DNA from 2 places in the Streptomyces sp. NPDC012935 genome. Region 1 is predicted to be linked to the other one. Evidence: riboswitches for the same ligand, from Rfam matches in the RefSeq annotation. Region 1 holds a riboswitch; the other holds the start of a gene.

Region 1 (6,362 bases):
GCCACTCGGTCTCGCCGAGGTGGTTCAGGCCGTCCGGCGGGCGGGGCGCACCGAGGTCGCCCCGGTAGGCGAGGGCGAGAACCGGGAAATGGCGGCCGCTGAGGAACTCCATGACGTTCATGGCCTGTTCGCGGGTGGTGCCGAGGCCGTGCACCGCGATGACCCAGGTGTCCCGCGCGCCGGGGACGAACCAGGCGGGCAGGGAGCCGAGTTCGCCGGGGATGTCGACGTCGGCGTGCTCCAGACCGAGGGCTGCGCTGGGGTTGCCGACGTACACGTTCGGGGTGAGCCAGACCTTGTCGCCCGGTTCCAAGGTGCCGTGGGTGACGCGCTCCAGGCGGCGTACGACGGTGTCGGCGGAGTGCTTCGCCGCGGCGAGGACGGGGCCGACGACCGCGTGCGAGCCGTCGCCGGAGAGCCCGTAGGTGCCGGGGCGCACGGAGGCGAGGTCGCGGGTGAGCGCGATCTGGCCGGCGGCCGTGGCGTGCACGGTGAGGCGGGGCTCAGTGGGCAGGGGCCTGCCGGGGGGCGCCGTCAGCGCGACGCCACTGGCGATCCGCCCGGCGGCGACGCTTGCGGCGCCGGCGGCCAGAGCCACGGTGACGGCAGCGGCCGTCGCTTTGACAGTGCGCACCCATCCAGTGTCCGGGCGGATGGGGGCGGTGGCCAGTGGGACGTCACTGCCGTGGGCTATGCGGGGTCACTGCCGTGGGCTTGCGGGGTCACTGCCGTGGGCTTGCGGGGTCACTGCCGTGGGCTTGCGGGGTGCGTCGTGCCGGCGCGTGCCCCTCTGGGGGCTGCCGCCCCCAGACCCCCGCTTCGGCCCTGGCGGGCCTCGTCCTCAAACGCCGGACTGGCTGAAATACCTGGACCGGCGTCGGAGTGCGGCCCTGGGCACCCGCACCCACCCCCACAGTCACAGCCCCACGTCACCCCCGCTGCCCGTACCCCCGCAACCGCTCCGCCACCTCCCCCAGCTGCCCCTCCGACAGCAGCGACGGGGACAGGCCCGGTACCGAGGATGCCGTGAGCCACAGGCGGGACATCCACTCCAGCTGGGCCGTGCGGTCGTAGGCCTGGTGCAGGGTCGTGCCGTAGGCCATCGTGCCGTGGTTCTGGAGGAGGCAGGCGGTGCGGTCGGTGAGGGCCTGGAGCATGTTCTCGGCCAACTCCTGGGTGCCGTACGTCGCATAGGGGGCAACTCGGACGGGGCCGCCGAGGGCGGCGGCCATGTAGTGGATCAGCGGGAGCTCGGGCACCAGGGTCGAGACGGCCGTCGCGTGGACCGCGTGGGTGTGGACGACGGCGCCGGCGTCCGTGGCCCGGTAGACGGCGAGATGCATGGGCAGCTCGCTCGTCGGCACCAGCGCGCCCAGCACCTGCCTGCCGTCCAGGTCGACCCCGGTCACATCCTCCGGCGCCAGGCGGTCGTACGGCACCCCCGACGGTGTGACCAGCACGGTGTCGTCGACCCGCACGGAGACGTTCCCGGACGTGCCGACGACCAGGCCGTCGGAGACGGTCCGGCGGGCCGTCGCCACGAGGGCCTCCCAGGCCTCCGCCTCCTCGGGGCGCGCACTGCGGCCCCACGACTCCCCCACTTCCTGTGCGCCCTCCCGCGTGTCCCGCGCGCCCCGCTGGTCCCGCCGCTCCTCAGCCATGCGGCGATCCTGCCAGGCGTGGCCGCGGCACGGCACCAAGTCACCGCCGGGCCGGGGCACTTTAGGGGAGGAGGACCGGCGTCCGGCAGGGCACATACCTGGACATAACCCTCCACCCCCCACCTTGGCCTGGGATCGATCAGGATTCAACGATCTTCCCGTAGCCTCTGGCTGATTTGTCGTGCACGCCGCCATTCCGGGGGGAAATATGGCCCGTGATCGCAAACCGTCCCGTCACCGCTCCCGCCTTCTGGCGATATCCGTCGCAGCGCTCACGCTCGGCGGGACCGCACTCGCCGAGATACCGGCCGCGGCGGCCGGCAAGCCCAAGGGCCATGACGTCTCTTCCCACCAGAAGAACGTCAACTGGCAGAGCGCGAAGAGCAAGGGCGCCAAGTTCGTCTACGTCAAGGCGACCGAGTCCCACACCTACCGCAACCCCTACTTCGGCCAGCAGTACAACGGCTCCCGCAACGCGGGCCTGATACGCGGCGCGTACCACTTCGCGCTGCCGAACAAGTCGCCGGGCAGGACGCAGGCCGCGTACTTCGTGCGCAACGGCGGCGACTGGCGGTCCGACGGCTGGACCCTGCCACCCGCTCTCGACATCGAGTACAACCCCTACAGCAGGCACAAGTGCTACGGGCTGAGCAAGGCGAAGATGGTCAGCTGGATCCAGTCCTTCAGCAACGAGGTCAAGCGGCTGACCGGCCGTCGCCCGGTGATCTACACCACCACGCACTGGTGGAACAACTGCACCGGCGGCAGCCGCGCCTTCGCCTCGAATCACGCGCTGTGGATAGCGCGCTACAACTCCTCCAGCGCGGGGGCGCTGCCGGCCGGATGGCGGTTCTGGACCATCTGGCAGTACGACAACGGCAGCGGAAGCCTGCCGGGTGACCAGAATCTCTTCAACGGGTCCATGACCCAGCTGAGGAAGTTCGCCCGAGGCTACTGACCTTGCGGCGCCTGGGCCGCGCGACGGCCGAGGGACGGGGGCCTCGCCCACCGGACGATTAACCCCCTCCCGCGGACACCGTGCGGCTCACCCCAGTTCATCTTCCGTTCACTCAGGTTACTTACGTTCGTCCGGCCAATGACCTCGAACGATTGCCTGGGTAAATGGAAAACTTCTCGCTGATCCTCGCGATTGTGGTGGTAACCGCACTCGCGTTCGATTTCACGAACGGTTTCCACGACACCGCCAACGCGATGGCCACCACCATCTCGACCGGTGCGCTCAAGCCCAAGGTCGCGGTGGCCATGTCCGCCGCGCTGAACCTTGTCGGCGCCTTCCTCTCCGTGGAGGTCGCCAACACGATCTCCAAAGGTCTCGTCGACGAGACCGGCATCCGTCCCGAGGTCATCTTCGCCGCGCTGGTCGGCGCGATCCTCTGGAACCTGCTGACCTGGCTGGTGGGCCTGCCCTCCAGCTCCTCGCACGCGCTGATGGGCGGTCTGATCGGCGCCACCATCGCCTCGGCCGGCGTCGGCGCGGTCCACGGCGACGCGCTCGTCACCAAGGTGCTGATCCCGGCGATCGCCGCCCCGCTGGTCGCGGGCATCGCGGCGCTGCTGGCCACCCGCCTGACCTACTCGCTCGGCAAGAAGGCCGACGGCGAGTCCGCCAAGAAGGGCTACCGCGCCGGCCAGATCGCCTCGGCCGGCCTGGTCTCCCTGGCCCACGGCACCAACGACGCGCAGAAGACCATGGGCATCATCACCCTCGCCCTGGTCGCCGGCGGCACCCTCGCCCCCGACTCCGACCCGCCCATGTGGGTCATCCTCTCCGCGGGCCTGGCCATCGCGCTCGGCACCTACCTCGGCGGCTGGCGCATCATCCGCACCATGGGCAAGGGCCTGACCGACCTTCAGCCGCAGCAGGGCTTCGCCGCCCAGACCAGCGCGGCCACCGTCATCCTGGCCTCCTCCCACCTCGGCTTCTCCCTGTCCACCACGCACTCCGTCTCCGGCGCGGTGATGGGCGCGGGCCTCGGCCGCAAGGGCGGTGTGGTCCGCTGGTCGACGGCGACCCGCATGTTCGTCGCCTGGGGCCTGACCCTCCCGGCCGCCGCGCTGGTCGGCGCGATCGCCGAGTACGTGACGGGCTTCGGCGCCTGGGGCACCGCCGTCGTCGCGGTGTTCCTGGTCGCCTCCAGCGCCGCGATCTGGAAGATCTCCCGCCGTGAGGTCATCGACCACACCAACGTCAACGAGTCCGACGAGCCGGCCGGCGTGGTGACCACGGCCATGGCCGCCGTGACCCCGCCGCCCGCGGGCATGGCGACCGAGGAACTCACGGCCACCATCCCGGCCCAGTCCTCGGAGCCGGAGCCTTCGAAGGCCACGGTCTGACGCACCCGGTCACTCCAGTCACTCCCCCTCACACACTCAGGAAAGCAGAAGCATGAAGATCGACTGGGCGGCACTCGGCTCCGTCTTCGGCGTCAGCCTCGTGGTCACCGTGGCCCTGGTGGGCCTGTTCACCCTCGGCATCGCAGGCCTGTCCCGGCGCGAACGGGCCGCGGCCCAGGGCGACTCGGCCTCTCTCGCGGTCACGGGTGCGTACGCGTGCTTCGCGGCATGCGCGGCGGCAGTGGCGTACGGCATCTATCTGATCGTGGCCTGACGCACGACGCGCATCACCTGAAACACCCGAGGTGCGGGACGGATCACCGTCCCGCACCTCACTGCTGTGTGGGCCTTCGCACACTCTCCCTTCGCAGGTCAACGGCAAGTTGACGGCCGTTCCAACCCCGTGGTGGACTGCCGGAGCCATGTGCGGCGGCAGGAGAGGAAGCCGGTGTGAATCCGGCGCGGTCCCGCCACTGTCACCGGGGTAGACACCCCCGGGAGCCAGGAACTCTCACCGCCGGTCTCGTCGAACCAGGGCGTGGACACCCTGAGTGAGGACATAACGCGATGCTCGCCTGCCGATCGACATGCAGAACCGGACCCTCGTCTGACTCGACGCTCGGCTGACCCCGATGCGTGCCGATCGCGTCTTCGCGTACGGCGCCGCCGCCGGACTTCTCGGTGATCTGCTGCTCGGCGATCCTCGCCGGGGACACCCGGTCGCCGTGTTCGGGCGGACCGCCGCCGCCGTGGAACGGGTGTTGTGGCGTGACCACCGCGCATGGGGTGCGGTGCACACCGCCGTGTGCGCCGGTGGCGCCGTGGCCCTCGGCGCCACCGCAGCTCGTCTCGTACGTACGTCCCCCGCCACCGCCGTCGCGCTGACCGGCGCCGCCACCTGGGCGGTCGTCGGGGGGACTTCGCTCGCCCGGGAGGCCCGGGTCATCGGGCAGGCGCTCGAAGCGGGGGACATCGAGGGCGCACGTGCCCGGCTGCCGCATCTGTGCGGGCGGGATCCGCAGGCGCTGGACGCGGACGGGATCGCGCGGGCCGTCGTGGAGTCCGTCGCCGAGAACACCTCCGACGCGGTGGTGGGGGCCCTGGTGTGGGGCGCCGTGGCAGGCGTTCCCGGGCTGGTCGGGTTCCGGGCCGTGAACACACTCGACGCCATGGTGGGGCACAAGTCGCCCAAGTACCGGCGGTACGGCTGGGCTTCGGCCAGGCTCGACGACCTGGCGGGGTGGCCGGGATCCCGGCTGACCGCCGTACTCGCCGCCGTCGCCGGGGGTGACCCCCGTGGGGCGGTACGAGCGTGGCGCGCCGACGCCGCCAAGCATCCGAGCCCCAACGCCGGGCCCGTGGAGGCCTCGTTCGCGGGGGCGCTCGGGGTGCGGCTGGGCGGGACGCTGTCGTACGGCGGACGCGTCGAGCATCGGCCCGTGCTGAACGGGGACGGGCGGGCCGTGGGCACGCAGGACATCGAACGGGCCGTACGGCTGTCGAAGCGCGTCGGCTGGCTGGCGCTCGGCGTCTGTGCCGTCGCGCGCCGCATCGCGAAGGGACGTACCTCATGACGGGCGGTGGTCTCCTTGTCGCCGGCACCACATCCGACGCCGGCAAGAGCGTCGTCACCGCCGGGATCTGCCGATGGCTGGTGCGGCAGGGAGTGAAGGTCGCGCCGTTCAAGGCGCAGAACATGTCCCTCAACTCGTTCGTCACGCGTGAGGGCGCCGAGATCGGACGGGCCCAGGCCATGCAGGCACAGGCCTGCCGGGTCGAGCCGACCGCGCTGATGAATCCCGTGCTGCTCAAGCCCGGTGGGGAGCAGAGCAGTCAGGTCGTGCTGCTGGGCAAGCCGGTGGGTGAGCTGAGCGCACGCGGCTTCTTCGGGGGGTCTGGGGAGTCGTCCCCCGGGAAGAGGCTGCACGGCGGGCGGCAGGAGCAGCTGCTCGGGACCGTGCTCGACTGTCTCGCCGAGTTGCGGGGCACGTATGACGCGGTGATCTGTGAGGGGGCCGGCTCGCCGGCCGAGATCAATCTGCGGCGGACCGACATCGTCAACATGGGTATCGCCCGCAATGCCGGGCTGCCCGTGCTGGTGGTGGGTGACATCGACCGCGGGGGCGTGTTCGCCTCCTTCTTCGGGACGATCGCCCTGCTCTCGCCCGAGGACCAGGCGCTCGTCGCCGGGTTCCTGGTGAACAAGTTCCGCGGGGACGTCAGCCTCCTGGAGCCGGGGCTCGACATGCTGCTGGGCCTCACCGGACGGCACACCTACGGCGTCCTCCCCTTCCAGCACGGCCTCGGCATCGACGAGGAGGACGGACTGCGGGTGTCCCTGCGCGG
Region 2 (6,362 bases), on a different contig from region 1:
GCTTCCCCATGGTCACCTCCGCCGTCCGCGCCGACCCGACCTGGCGCGTCGCGCCGCCCGCCCCCGGCCTCACCGACCGCCGCGTCGAGATCACCGGCCCGCCGGACCGCCGGATGGCGGTCAACGCGCTCAACTCCGGCGCCAGGATCTGGATGGCGGACTTCGAGGACGCCACCGCTCCCCTCTGGGACAACGTCGTCGGCGGCCAGCTCAACCTGCTCGACGCGGTCGAGCGCCGGATCGGCTTCACCACGGCGGAGGGCAAGGAGTACCGCCTCGGAGACCGGCTCGCCACCATCATGGTCCGCCCGCGCGGCTGGCATCTCGACGAGGAGCACCTGGAGTTCGACGGACGGCCCGTGCCTGCCGCCCTGGTCGACTTCGGCCTGTACTTCTTCCACTGCGCCCAGCGCCAGATCGACGCCGGGTACGGCCCGTACTTCTACCTGCCGAAGCTGGAGAACCGGCACGAGGCGCGCCTGTGGAACGACGTCTTCGTCCTCGCCCAGGAACTGCTCGGCATTGCGCACGGCACGATCCGTGCCACGGTCCTCATCGAGACGATCACCGCCGCGTTCGAGATGGAGGAGATCCTCTACGAACTTCGCGAGCACAGCGCGGGGCTCAACGCGGGCCGCTGGGACTACCTGTTCAGCCTGATCAAGACGTTCGGCCACCGCACCGACTTCCTCCTGCCCGACCGGGCGAAGGTGACGATGACCGCCCCCTTCATGCGGGCGTACACCGAACTCCTCGTCCGCACCTGCCACAAGCGCGGCGCCCACGCCATCGGCGGCATGGCCGCCCACGTGCCCGGCAAGGACCCGGCCGCGAACGAGGCCGCGCTCGCCAAGGTCCGGCTCGACAAGGAGCGGGAGGCCGAGGACGGCTTCGACGGCTCCTGGGTGGCCCACCCCGGGCTCGTCCCCGTCTGCCGCGAGGTCTTCGACGGTGTCCTCGACGAACGGCCCCACCAGATCGACCGTACCCGCGACGACGTCGACGTGAGCGCGGCGGACCTGCTGTCGGTGCGCAGGATCAGCGGGCCGCCGACCGAGGAGGGCGTGCGCACCAACATCGCCGTCGCGCTGCGCTATTTCGCCGCCTGGCTGCGCGGGCAGGGCGCGGTCGCGCTGTACGGCCTGATGGAGGACGCGGCCACCGCCGAGATCGCCCGCGTGCAGATCTGGCAGTGGCTCCGGCACCGGGTGATCGACCGGGAGACGGTGCTGCGGCTGCTCGACGACGAGGTCGTCGCGCTCGGCCGCGAGTACCCGTGGGCGCCCGTCGACGAGATCCGCGCCCTGTTCGAACGGACCGCCCTGGCGGGCGAGTTGCCGCTGTTCTTCACCCCGGACGCGTACACGCGGCACCTCGTGAAGCGGACGGAGGCCGGGGCGTGAGCGGGGGCATCCAGCGCGTCGGCGTGGTCGGCGGCGGGCAGATGGGGGCCGGGATCGCCGAGGTGTGCGCACGGGCCGGCCTCGACACCGTGGTCTGCGAAGTGGACGAGGTCGCGGCCCGCGCCGCACGGGACCGGATGGCGGCGTCACTCGACCGCGCGGTGCGCCGCGGCAGGCTGGAGGAGGCCGCAGCGCGAGACGCGCTCGACCGCACGGCCTTCAGCGGCAGCCTGGACGATCTCGCCGACCGGCAGCTCGTCGTCGAGGCCGTCATCGAGAACCCGGCCGCCAAGACCGAGGTCTTCGCCGCGCTCGACAAGATCGTCGAGGATCCGGAGGCGGTGCTGGCGACCAACACCTCCTCACTCCCCGTCATGCGGCTGGGCATGGCGACCGGCCGGGCGGACCGGGTGGTGGGCCTGCACTTCTTCAACCCGGTGCCGGTGCTGCCGCTGGTGGAGATCGTGACCTCGCTGCACACGGCGCCTCAGACGCTTGCCGCAGTACGGGAATTCGCCACCAGGACGCTGGGCAGGACGGTGATCCACTCCCAGGACCGGGCCGGCTTCGTCGTCAACGCCCTGCTCATCCCGTACCTGCTGTCGGCGGTCCGGATGGCCGAGTCCGGCTTCGCCACAGCCGCCGACATCGACACGGGCATGGAGCTGGGCTGCGCCCACCCCATGGGCCCGCTCAGGCTCGCGGACCTGATCGGCCTCGACACCGTCGCCTCGATCGCCGGGTCGCTCTACGACGAGTTCAGGGAGCCCCTCTACGCCCCTCCCCCGCTGCTCCAGCGGATGGTGGAGGCGGGATTGCTCGGCCGCAAGACCGGCCGCGGGTTCCACATCTACGACCAGGACTGAGGGCCTGGTACGACGCGGGCTGAGGGGTCCGCGTCGCCGCCGGGAGTGAGGGTTCCCGCGCGGCTGACACAGGGGAAGGGCGGGAGGCGCTGTCAGGCGCTTCCCGCTCTGTGGCGCTCCCGCCCTCGCAACGCGCCGGGCACTCAGAGCCTGCCGAGTGGCCCGTCCTGGTCGCGGCGACCGCCTGCGGCTCCCCGGGGAAGGTCATCTCGGGTGCGCCCGTGCGCGGATGGAGGGCGACCTCGGCTCCACTCCGTACACCTCGGCCAGCAGCCGGGGCGTCGTCGCGGGTGTCCCATTTCACCATCCGGATGACGGATGCCGCGCTGCCCTGCGAGGTGCCACCCCGTAGGCTGGCCGGTGCAGCTGGTTCGCCCCGCCCGCCAGGTGGGATGCGTCGCAAGAGGGAACCCGGTGAGAATCCGGGACTGCCCCGCAGCGGTGAGTGGGAACGACCGCCGTCATCCGCACTGGGCCCGACGAAGAGGGCCTGGGAAGCGACGGCCAGTAGGTGTCCTCCGGTCAGGAGGACGTGCCCGCGAGTCCGAAGACCTGCCAACTGCCCGCGCGCGGACGACCCGTGCGCGGACATCCCGGTGACCTCGAGGGCGGGTCGGCGTACATACCAGGCGGACGACCGTGCCCAGCCGCGCACGCTCCGACCGTCCGGTTCGTCACCCCTTCGCGCTCTCGTCCCGTCGCCGGGATCTCAGGGATTCATCTCGCGAAGGAGATCTCCGTGACCACGAAGTCCGCAGCCGCGGCAGCACGGGCCACCGTGTACGGCTACCCCCGCCAGGGCGCGAACCGGGAACTGAAGAAGGCGGTCGAGGGCTACTGGAAGGGCCGTGTCACCGCTGGCGCCCTGCGCACCACGGCCGCCGACGTGCGCGCCGCCAACTGGCGGCAGCTGGCCGACGCCGGCATCCACGAGGTGCCCACCGGTGATTTCTCGTACTACGACCACGTCCTGGACACCACCGTCATGGTCGGCGCGATCCCCGAGCGCCACCGGCACTCCGTCACGGCCGGCACCCTCGACGGCTACTTCGCCATGGCGCGCGGCACGCAGGACGTGGCGCCGCTGGAGATGACGAAGTGGTTCGACACGAACTACCACTACCTGGTGCCGGAGCTGGGCCCTGACACCGTCTTCACGGCCGACTCGACCAAGCAGGTCGCCGAGCTGAAGGAGGCCCTCGCGCTCGGTCTCACCGCCCGCCCAGTCCTGGTCGGCCCGGTCACGTATCTGCTGCTCGCCAAGCCCGCCCCCGGGGTCGCCGCGGACTTCGAGCCGCTCACGCTCCTGGACCGCCTGCTGCCGGTGTACGCCGAGGTCCTCGCCGACCTGCGCGCGGCCGGCGCCGAGTGGGTGCAGCTGGACGAGCCCGCCCTTGTCCAGGACCGCACCCCGGCCGAGCTGAATGCCGCCGAGCGGGCCTACCGCGACCTCGGTGCCCTCACCGACCGCCCGAAGCTGCTGGTCGCCTCGTACTTCGACCGGGTCGGCGACGCCCTGCCGGTATTGGCGAAGGCCCCGGTCGAAGGGCTGGCGCTGGACTTCACCGGGTCCGCCGCAGCGAACCTGGACGCACTCGCCGCGGTCGGCGGGCTGCCCGGCAAGCGGTTGGTCGCCGGTGTGGTCAACGGCCGCAACATCTGGGTCAACGACCTGGAGAAGTCCCTGTCCACCCTGGGCACCCTGCTCGGGCTGGCCGACCGGGTCGACGTGGCCGCCTCCTGCTCCCTGCTCCATGTGCCCCTGGACACGGGCCTGGAGCGGGACATCGAGCCGCAGGTCCTGCGCTGGCTGGCATTCGCGAAACAGAAGACCGCCGAGATCGTCACGCTCGCCAAGGGCCTCGCCCAGGGCACGCACGCCGTCGCCGCCGAACTCGCCGCCAACCGGGCCGACCTGGCGTCCCGCGCCGGCTCGCCGATCACCCGTGACCCGGCCGTCCGCGCCCGCGCCGCCGCCGTCACCGAGGCCGACGCCCGCCGCTCCCAGCCGTACTCCGAACGCGCCGCCGCCCAGCGCGCCCACCTCGGCATGCCCCTGCTGCCGACGACCACCATCGGCTCCTTCCCGCAGACCGGCGAACTGCGCGCCGCACGCGCCGACCTGCGCGGCGGGCGCATCGGCGCCGCAGGGTACGAGGAGCGCATCAAGGCCGAGATCCAGGAGGTCATCTCCTTCCAGGAGAAGACCGGGATCGACGTCCTGGTGCACGGCGAGGCCGAACGCAACGACATGGTCCAGTACTTCGCCGAGCAGCTCACCGGCTACCTCGCCACCCAGCACGGCTGGGTGCAGTCCTACGGCACGCGGTACGTCCGTCCGCCGATCCTGGCCGGCGACATCTCCCGCCCCGAACCGATGACGGTGCGCTGGACGCAGTACGCCCAGTCCCTCACCGACCGCCCCGTCAAGGGCATGCTCACCGGCCCGGTCACCATGCTCGCCTGGTCCTTCGTCCGCGACGATCAGCCTCTCGGTGACACCGCCCGCCAGGTCGCCCTCGCCCTGCGCGACGAGGTGGGCGACCTGGAGGCAGCCGGGACTTCGGTCATCCAGGTCGACGAACCCGCTCTGCGCGAGACCCTGCCGCTGCGCTGCGCCGACCGTCCGGCCTACCTGGCCTGGGCGACGGAGGCGTTCAGGCTCAGCACGAGCGGTGTGCGTCCGGACACCCAGATCCACACCCACATGTGCTACGCCGAGTTCGGCGACATCGTCCAGGCCATCGACGACCTGGACGCCGACGTCATCAGCCTGGAGGCCGCCCGCTCACACATGCAGGTCGCCCGCGAACTCGCCGCCCACGGCTACCCGCGCGAGGCCGGCCCCGGCGTGTACGACATCCACTCCCCACGCGTCCCCAGCGCCCAGGAGGCGGCGTCCCTGCTGCGCACCGGCCTCAAGGCCATCCCCGCCGAACGCCTCTGGGTCAACCCCGACTGCGGCCTGAAGACCCGCGGCTGGCCCGAGACCCGCGCCTCACTGGAGAACCTGGTCACCGCCGCCCGCACGGTCCGTGCGGAACTCTCCGCGTCCTGAGACCGGCAGCGATCGGGAGTGATCTGCCGGGGAGGGCGCGTCGGCGCTCCCTCCCCGGCCCTGAGGCCGGCGTCACGCTCACCGGCGGTGCGCACCACCTGGTGGAGGACGTCTCCCTCATCGCCCGCCCGGGCGAGGTGATCCGCCTCGTGGGCCTCAACGGCAGCGGCGAGTCCAGCCTGTTGCGCGCCGTCTACCGCGACCTGCGCCCCGCCGGCGGCGAGGTCCGTGTCGACGGCACCGACGCCAGGTCACTGCCCGTGCGGCAGGTGGCCCGCACGGTGGCCGCTGTGGTGCAGGAGCCCGCGGGCTCGGCTCCTGCACCACCGCAGGAGCCCGGCGCGGACTTCGACCTGACGGACCGTGCGATCGTCGCCGCGGGCCGTACTCCGCACACGCGGCTGCTCGACGGCGACACCTCCGAGGACGCCGCGCTGATCGAGTCGGCGCTCACCGCCGTGGACGGCGCCGACCTGGCCGGCCGCCCCTTCGGCCGGCTCTCCGGGAGCGAGCGCCAACGCGTGCCGATCGCCCGGGCCCTGGCCCGGCAACCCTGACTCCTCGTCCTGGGGTGACCGGCCGTACGTACGGCGAGGAGATCCGCCGGCGCGTCATCACGCCGCTCGGTCTGCGCGAGACGTACGTGCCGGGTGACGCCTCGGCGATCCCCGGACCGCACCCGCGCGGGTACGTACGGCCCGGCGTGGACGCGCCGCTCAGGGACATCACCGCGATCAACCCCTCGGTCGCGGGCCCGTCCGGCGAGTTGATCTCCAGCGGCAGCGACGTCAACCGCTTCCTCGCCGCTCTCCTGCGCGGCGAACTGCTGCGCCCGGCGCAACTGCGGGAGATGGCCTGGAGAGCAGGCCACTGCCCTGTGGTGGCCGCTACTGGGGGCACACCGGTGACATTCCCGGGTACGAGACGGCGGGCGGCGCCACGGTCGACGGCCGGCAGGCGACGGTCATGGTGAACCTCGGCCCGGGTGGGCCGGACGCACAGAGCGACGACATCAAGGCGGCCGTCCGGACGGCG

The links. Region 1 has a riboswitch for cobalamin ahead of ACFY5C_RS14445 (cobalamin biosynthesis protein). Riboswitches for the same ligand answer to the same signal wherever they lie in the genome.
Region 2: it holds a riboswitch for cobalamin, as region 1 does, so the genes downstream of both, metE (5-methyltetrahydropteroyltriglutamate--homocysteine S-methyltransferase) here and ACFY5C_RS14445 (cobalamin biosynthesis protein) in region 1, are expected to answer to the same signal.

The regions. Positions count from the first base shown of each region.
Region 1 is NZ_JBIBBC010000005.1:53,628-59,989, forward strand. It holds gene ACFY5C_RS14420 (alpha/beta hydrolase) at 1-634, opposite strand, end outside; gene ACFY5C_RS14425 (class II aldolase/adducin family protein) at 930-1,661, opposite strand; gene ACFY5C_RS14430 (lysozyme) at 1,870-2,619, shown strand; gene ACFY5C_RS14435 (anion permease) at 2,784-4,016, shown strand; gene ACFY5C_RS14440 (hypothetical protein) at 4,069-4,290, shown strand; cobalamin riboswitch at 4,406-4,548, shown strand; gene ACFY5C_RS14445 (cobalamin biosynthesis protein) at 4,649-5,590, shown strand; gene ACFY5C_RS14450 (cobyric acid synthase) at 5,587-6,362, shown strand, end outside.
Region 2 is NZ_JBIBBC010000017.1:53,369-59,730, reverse strand. It holds gene aceB (malate synthase A) at 1-1,403, shown strand, start outside; gene ACFY5C_RS32140 (3-hydroxybutyryl-CoA dehydrogenase) at 1,400-2,269, shown strand; cobalamin riboswitch at 2,635-2,830, shown strand; gene metE (5-methyltetrahydropteroyltriglutamate--homocysteine S-methyltransferase) at 3,009-5,327, shown strand; partial or broken gene ACFY5C_RS32130 (ABC transporter ATP-binding protein) at 5,351-5,881, shown strand; gene ACFY5C_RS32125 (serine hydrolase) at 5,899-6,300, shown strand.